Regions from separate parts of the Lactobacillus sp. CA30L genome, predicted to be linked through region 2. Evidence: riboswitches for the same ligand, from Rfam matches in the RefSeq annotation. Region 2 holds a riboswitch; the other holds the start of a gene.
What was found. A riboswitch is a leader RNA that binds a small molecule or an ion and turns the genes downstream of it on or off. The one in region 2 is predicted to bind FMN.
Positions count from the first base shown of each region.

Region 1: another riboswitch for FMN. It lies ahead of ribD (bifunctional diaminohydroxyphosphoribosylaminopyrimidine deaminase/5-amino-6-(5-phosphoribosylamino)uracil reductase RibD); the one in region 2 lies ahead of AC2JF8_RS01875 (ECF transporter S component).

Region 1 covers NZ_JBWXGB010000004.1:53,718-57,119, forward strand. Annotated here, with positions in the region: gene AC2JF8_RS05605 (riboflavin synthase) at 1-459, opposite strand, end outside; gene ribD (bifunctional diaminohydroxyphosphoribosylaminopyrimidine deaminase/5-amino-6-(5-phosphoribosylamino)uracil reductase RibD) at 460-1,515, opposite strand; FMN riboswitch at 1,628-1,762, opposite strand; gene AC2JF8_RS05615 (hypothetical protein) at 1,912-2,112, opposite strand; gene AC2JF8_RS05620 (aspartate/glutamate racemase family protein) at 2,327-3,073, opposite strand; gene AC2JF8_RS05625 (UDP-N-acetylmuramoyl-L-alanyl-D-glutamate--2,6-diaminopimelate ligase) at 3,095-3,402, opposite strand, start outside.
Region 2 covers NZ_JBWXGB010000001.1:357,683-361,084, reverse strand. Annotated here, with positions in the region: gene cmk ((d)CMP kinase) at 1-550, opposite strand, end outside; gene AC2JF8_RS01880 (LysM peptidoglycan-binding domain-containing protein) at 592-1,092, opposite strand; gene AC2JF8_RS01875 (ECF transporter S component) at 1,201-1,899, opposite strand; FMN riboswitch at 1,985-2,099, opposite strand; gene AC2JF8_RS01870 (pseudouridine synthase) at 2,130-2,849, opposite strand; gene scpB (SMC-Scp complex subunit ScpB) at 2,815-3,402, opposite strand, start outside.

The DNA.
Region 1 (3,402 bases), on a different contig from region 2:
ACGAGCCGCCATGGTCACCGTCAGGCTGATGCCGTCAATCGCAATCGAACCCTTTTCAACAATATAGGGATCGTACTTGTGCGGCACCCTGAAGCGCAGTTCCACCGCATTCTCATTTTCGACCCGGTCGATTAATTCCGCCGTCGTATCGACGTGGCCGGCGACAATGTGCCCGTCCAGCTTGCCGTTTAACGAAAGCGCTGGTTCCAAGTTGATCAGACTGCCCGGCGCCAGCTTGCCCAGGTTTGTCCGCCTCATCGTTTCCGGCATCACGTCCACCGTAAATGCGCTTTCCTGCCAGTCAGTGACGGTCAGACAGATGCCGTTAACCGCGATGCTGGCCCCGAGCGGCAAGCTCTCTTGCACCAGCTTGGGTGCACTGATTCCTAGCCGGGCGTGCTCTTCGTTCACATCCAGGCGCGTAATTTTGCCCGTTGTTTGAATAATTCCTGTAAACATTTATTCTCTCCTTGCGCAAATGCGCACATCCTGTCCCAGTGTCTGCACGTCCTGCAGCCGGTAATGCAGCCGTTCGGGCAGTGCCTGGCCCAGAGCCACGGGCAGCGCCGTACCGCCCAAAAGCTGCGGCGCAATGTAAGCCACTACTTCATCAGCCAACCTTGCTGCGATAAACTGGGCCTGCACGTTGCTGCCGCCCTCAACTAAAAGCGACTGCAGGTCATGCTCTGCCAACAGCGCTGCTATTTTAGCGGGCGTCCACTCAGCGGCGGTAAAGCAGCGAATATTATCTGCGTGCCTTGCCGCCAGTTCCGTCGCGCTGAGCAGCCACACTGGGCCTCGTGACGTAAATATTTTCTTTGTAAAATCAAGTCGGTTGGCGTCGCGCGTCAGCACAATTCTGATTGGCGGCTGGGGCAGGCTCTTGATCCTAACCGTCAGAAGCGGATCATCTATCCGCAGCGTGTTGGCCCCCACCAGGATGGCCTGATGACGCAGGCGCAATTTTTGCACGTCATCCTGGGCCGCTTCGCCCGTCAGCAGGGTGCGCCGCGTTCCGGCTTCGTTGAGCTTGCCGTCAAGCGACATTGCGTATTTAAGCGTGACTAGCGGCCTGTGCTGGCGGTAGTAAAAGTTATACGCCTCATTGAGGTGCTCTGTGCCCCCGATGACCGAGGTTTCCACACCGTGCTCATTAAGGTACTTAATGCCCTTGCCGCCCACAACTTCGTGCGGATCCACCTGACCAATGACCACGCGCTTGATGCCGGCCTCCTTCACCTTCTTGCAGCACGGCGGCTGTTTGCCATAGTGGCTGCACGGCTCCAGCGTCACGTAAAGCGTCGCTCCGCGTGCATCCTCAGGCCGCTTGAGGTGCATCAGCGCGTTGACTTCCGCGTGTTCACGCCCGTACTGGTGGTGGTAGCCTGTTGCCAAGACCTGACCGTTTTTGACGATCACCGCACCGACCACGGGGTTGGTCCAGGTCATGCCCCGGGCTTTTACCGCTTCGTCTGCGGCCATCCGCATATAATCCTTATCCTGCAAATTTTCCACTTCCTATGCATAGAAAAACCCCGTTGAACTTAATCAACGGGGCTCTATTTTGTTAACCAAATAAGATTTCAGCGAAGTATCAATAACGACGCGAGTCAAATATCAGTTGTTACTTGTTCTTCTCCCATCCAGACTTTAACTGTCGGTACTAGACTTGCACTAGTTCCACCGCGTAATGCGGGTCACGGACTTCAACGCACGCGTTGTCACCGTCGGTAGGGAATTGCACCCTGCCCCGAAGAAACCGTATTCAATTACATATAGGATAGTATAGATTGCACCGGCCGTCAATAGGAAATTCACGAAAAGCATTCACGCCTTACGATCACGTCAAGCTAAAGCGGTGCTATTTGCCGGCGCAGCATTTGCTTTTCAGCTAGCTTATCCTTTAGCCGGTCAAAACTTCCAGTCCGATAGGTGCAGCGGAATGTTGTTGTTCTTCCCGAAGTATTTTTTGAATGCATTGCCGAAGGGCAGGTTCTCGTTTCCTTCGACGTGGTGGCTATGAACATCATTCAGGGCCAGGCAGGCGGTAACAGCCAGGTTGGTCAATAGGATAATTACAAGTCCGATAAGTGTGTATACAAGATAAAGCATAATTTTACCCTCCCATTAGTAATCTATCAGTTTTATTCTGTACTATTTAACTAATACAGTATTATATTTTAAAAAACTTGTCAATACCGTGGGGGAATTTTTTCTGCTTTTGCGTATGGCAATTATTCTGAGCGGCTCCAAGCGCCCCCACCATACCAGCGCAAAGCAAAAGACCAGTCGCTTTTTTGCCAAGCTCCTGGTCTTTTTCACTTTATCAGTATAAGTATTTTTGAATTGCTCTTTGCGGATCTGCACCCGCGCGAATCGCCAGTTCCAATTCAATTGCCACGTCCGCAATGATCAGCTGCGGATCAATTATGTTGTAGGGGTGGTCGGGCGCCTTTTCCTGGGCCAGCGACAGTTCCGTACATCCCAGCAAAATGACGTTGCAGCCATAGCGGTCGTGCATTAAGCGCAGAATACGGTGGTAGAGGTCCGCATCAACAACGCCCCTCTCCTTAATCTGCCCGTAAATGAGCTCGGTGACCAGCGGCTGAATCTCGGGACCGCCCAGTTCCACGGTGCGCCCCGCCCGCGCAATTTCATTCGCGTACAGGTGGTCGTAAATCGACCCTTCGGTTGCAATCAGGCCAATCTTCTGCTCGTGGGGATAATCTTCCACAAATTTATGCACAGCGATTCGCATCATGTGCAAAAAGGGAATGGTGGTCAGCTTGACCAGGTCATCGTAAAAGTAGTGGGCCGTGTTGCAGGGCATCACAAAGAAATCCGGCCCCAACTGCGCCTGCTGCAAAACATCCGCGCGCAGGTCGTTAAAGAAGTTGGGCTGCGTGTGGTCCTTGATGTAGGCCGTGCGGTCGGGAATCTGCGCGTCGTTTACCAAAATATAGTTCAGGTAATCCTGATCCTTAGTGATTTTTATCCGGTGGTTGAGCAGGTGCACGTAGCTCTCGGTTGCAATGGTGCCCATGCCGCCAATGATACTAAAGAAATTCTTCATTTTCCCGCTTTTCTCGTTCTGCTAACTGTTAAAGTGCTCGTCTTGATCTTCCAGTTCGTTAATTGTCTGCTGGGCCACGGTGATGTCCGAAGCATATGGCGTGTCGACCCCGCGAATCTTCTGAAAACCATCCTCGCCCTTGCCACAAATCAGAACAACGTCACCAGCGGTGGCCATGCCAATGGCTTCACGGATTGCCTTGACGCGGTCTAATTCAATCGTCACGTCGACCTTGGAGTGGTCGATCCCCGCATCGATTTCCTGGGCAATCTTGGCCGGATCCTCAAAGCCCGGGTCATCGGTCGTCAAGAAGGCCTTTGCAGCGTAAG
Region 2 (3,402 bases):
GAGAATCTTTATAATCCCGGCTTGCAATGTCTTCCTCGATTTCGGCAACCGTTTTATCCGTCTTGATTCCGCGTTCCTTAAAGTCAAGCATCCGGCGCACGGCGCGCGAATGCGCGGAAGCCACCAGGAAGATTTTGACCTGGGCGTGCGGCAGAACGGTGGTGCCGATGTCCCGACCGTCCATCACAACGTTCATTTTGCCAGCCATCTGCCGCTGCAGGGCCACCATTTTTTGCCGGATGCCGCTGAGGGCGGAAACTTCCGAAACATTATCCGATATTTCGGGGGTGCGAATTTCCCGGGAGACGTCCCGGTCGCCAACGTAAACTTTCTGCTCGCCGTCGACAACCTTGAGCTCAATGCCCGTGCGGTCAATTGCCGCCAAAATCCCCGCTTCATCACCGTAATCCAGCCCGTTAGCACGTGCAATAACCGTGCAGGCACGGTACATTGCCCCCGTGTCGACGTAGATAAACGATAACTTTTGTGCAATAATTTTTGCGACCGTACTTTTGCCAGCTGAAGCTGGCCCATCAATTGCTACCTGCATTCCAATAAAAAAGGGACACCACGTCCCTACCCTTTCTCTAGTTATTTTAATTTAAGAACCTGACCGATTTCGACCCGGCTGTTGACATCAAGATCGTTAAGCTGCGCAAGCTTGCTCACCGTCATATGGTGGTCTTGTGCAATTCCGGTTAGGGATTCTCCCACCTTAACCGTATATTTTTTAGCGCCGGCCGTCTTTTTGGCCTTGGACTGAGGCCCCTTTTGGGGCTGGGCCGCAGTCTTAATCTTGGTCTTAGGCTTGCTTGGGGCTTTGGCTTTGGCCTTCGTTTTAGTCTGGCCCCTTGCAGACGAAGCGCTTTTTGCAGGGGCGTGTTTCTTAACCTTCTTCTGCACGTTAACCACCTGCTTGTCAGTTATTAGATTAGAAGCCAAGTAATACCCGACCGGTACCAGGGCCACCAGTACAAGCACAATTGCAACCTCGAGAACAAACCATTTTCGCCTCGTAGACCTGTACGTCACCGTCCGCGGGACCGTTGGGCGCTGGTAATGCTGATATGGCCCCTTCTGTTTCTGCCTCATCTAAAAAACCTCCCTCAACTAACTTGTTTAATTCTAGCATATTTAAGCCTTAAATTGGACAAAAAAATCGACCAAGTGACGGTCGATTATTCTTTATGTGCTAAAAAATCAATTTTTCAGTTTGAAGTACTTGCGGACAAACGGCTTTAAATTGCGCAGCACCGTTTCAAACAAGAGGTAGACCACTGTGCCATTGATTGCGCCCTTAAGCAGGTTGAACGGCACGATGATGCCAAAGATGTAGGCGCTCATGGACGGGATGTGGAGCAACTGCCCCAGGTAGACCTTTTCGGTAAAGCCGAGCAGGCCCGCGTAGCCGTGGATGGCTGGCAAGTTAGGCACCGTTGTGACGGCGTAAAACGGGGTTAAAACCAGGGCGTTCAATGTTGCCAGCACAATCGTCATGGCGATGATGCCGAGAACAATTCCCAAAAGCGGCTTCAAGTAGCGCTTAGCCGCACTGCTCTTGGGCGTATTCTCCGTATTTGCGGTGACGTTCTTTGTGGCATAGTAGAATGGTAGCGCAAAGGATATCGATGCAAGCAAGGCTGCCAGCTGACCAACGACGCTCGGCAGGGCAAAACCCTTGTAGATCAGGTCGATCAGCATTCTAATCAGGGCAATAAAAATACCCGGGAGTGGGCCGAATAAAAATGTCCCAATAGTGATGATTACGTCCGAAAAGTCAAACTTTAAAAAACTCGCTACCGGAAGTGGAAAGGCTATCTCCATTAAGATAAACGCAATCGTTCCGATCAGTGCATAAGCAATAATGTTAGCCAAATTACTAGCATTTTTCCTCTTCACAATACTTACCTCCAAAAAATAATCGGTCTGTTGCTTCTAGCAACAGACCGATTAAAAGTAAGCTTAATAAACTTATTTTAGTTTAGCCTGTCTTCTTTCATCTAGACTGTAACTATCGGTATCTCAAAAGATTCCACCACTTGCGTGGGTCGTGGACTTGCACCACCGGTCGGGACTTGCACCCTGCCATGAAGACAACAAACTTAAATATTCAATTAACAATTTATATACTAGTCCACGTGCTTTAATCTGTCAACCTCGGCGTGTGTCAATTCGCGGTACTTGCCCGAAACAAGCGAATCCAGCGTCAAGAAAGCATATTTTTCCCGGGCTAGTTTTTGTACCGGGTGGTTAACCGCCTTGAACATCTTCTTCACCTGGTGATAGTGGCCCTCATGAATCGTGAGCTGCACAATCTGGATTTTCTTCTTGCGATCAGTCCGGACAACCTTCACCCTTGCCGGGGCCGTTTTGCGGTGATCGATTTCCACGCCGTGCGTCAGCCGGGCAATCTCTTCCGGCAGAAGCTGACCTTCAATCTTGGCCACATAGACCTTAGCCACATTGTTGCGCGGGTGCATCAGCTGGTTGGCCAACTCGCCGTCGTTGGTCATGAGCAGCAGTCCTGACGTGTCATAGTCCAGACGCCCCACCGGGTATAAACGGTACGGCACGTCTAAAAAGTAGTCTACCACCGTCTTGCGCCCCTTATTATCGCTGGCCGTTGAGACCACGCCGCGCGGCTTGTAAAACAGGTACGTGTGGTGGCTCTCACGCTCAATGGGTTCACCGTCGACCGTGATGTTGCTAAAGGTTTCAACCTTGGTGCCCAGCTTGGTGACAACTCTGCCATCGACCGTCACGCGTCCCTGTGTAATCATTTTTTCTGCACTGCGTCGCGATGCGACCCCCGCCTCAGCAATTACCTTTTGTAAACGTTGTAAAACCATTATTGTTCTCTCCTTCATGCGCCTGCGCTAACCCCTTGTCTGCACGGCCCTTGGCCGCAAACAAGTTTATTTCACCGGCTTCGTTAATGTCACCGTCTTCAAAGTCTTCAATCAGGGGCAGGTCGCTCAGGCTTTCGTAACCAAAGTATTGCAGAAAATAGTCGCTGGTCACGTATAAATTGGGGTGACCGGGTGCCTCCTTCTTGCCGTTAACCTTGATTAGGCCGCGCCAGATCAGTGTCTGCAGTGCGCCAGACGAGTTGACGCCCCTGATTGCATCAACTTCAACCCGCGTGATCGGCTGCCGGTATGCAATAATCGCCAGAATTTCCAGGGCCGACTGACTGAGGGTCTTTGACACGTCCTTTTGAAAGTAACTGGCTACGACCTCCCCCACTTCCGGTCTTGTCGTCAGTTTGTACTTATGGTTAAGGTGCAGCACCTGCAAGCCCGCGTCCTGGTCTTGAGCCAGTTTTTCCGTCAGTCTCTGGGCCAGTTCCCGCAGGGCCGGCGCTTCGATCTCAAGCACTGCGCATAGGTCTGTCTTGCTAAT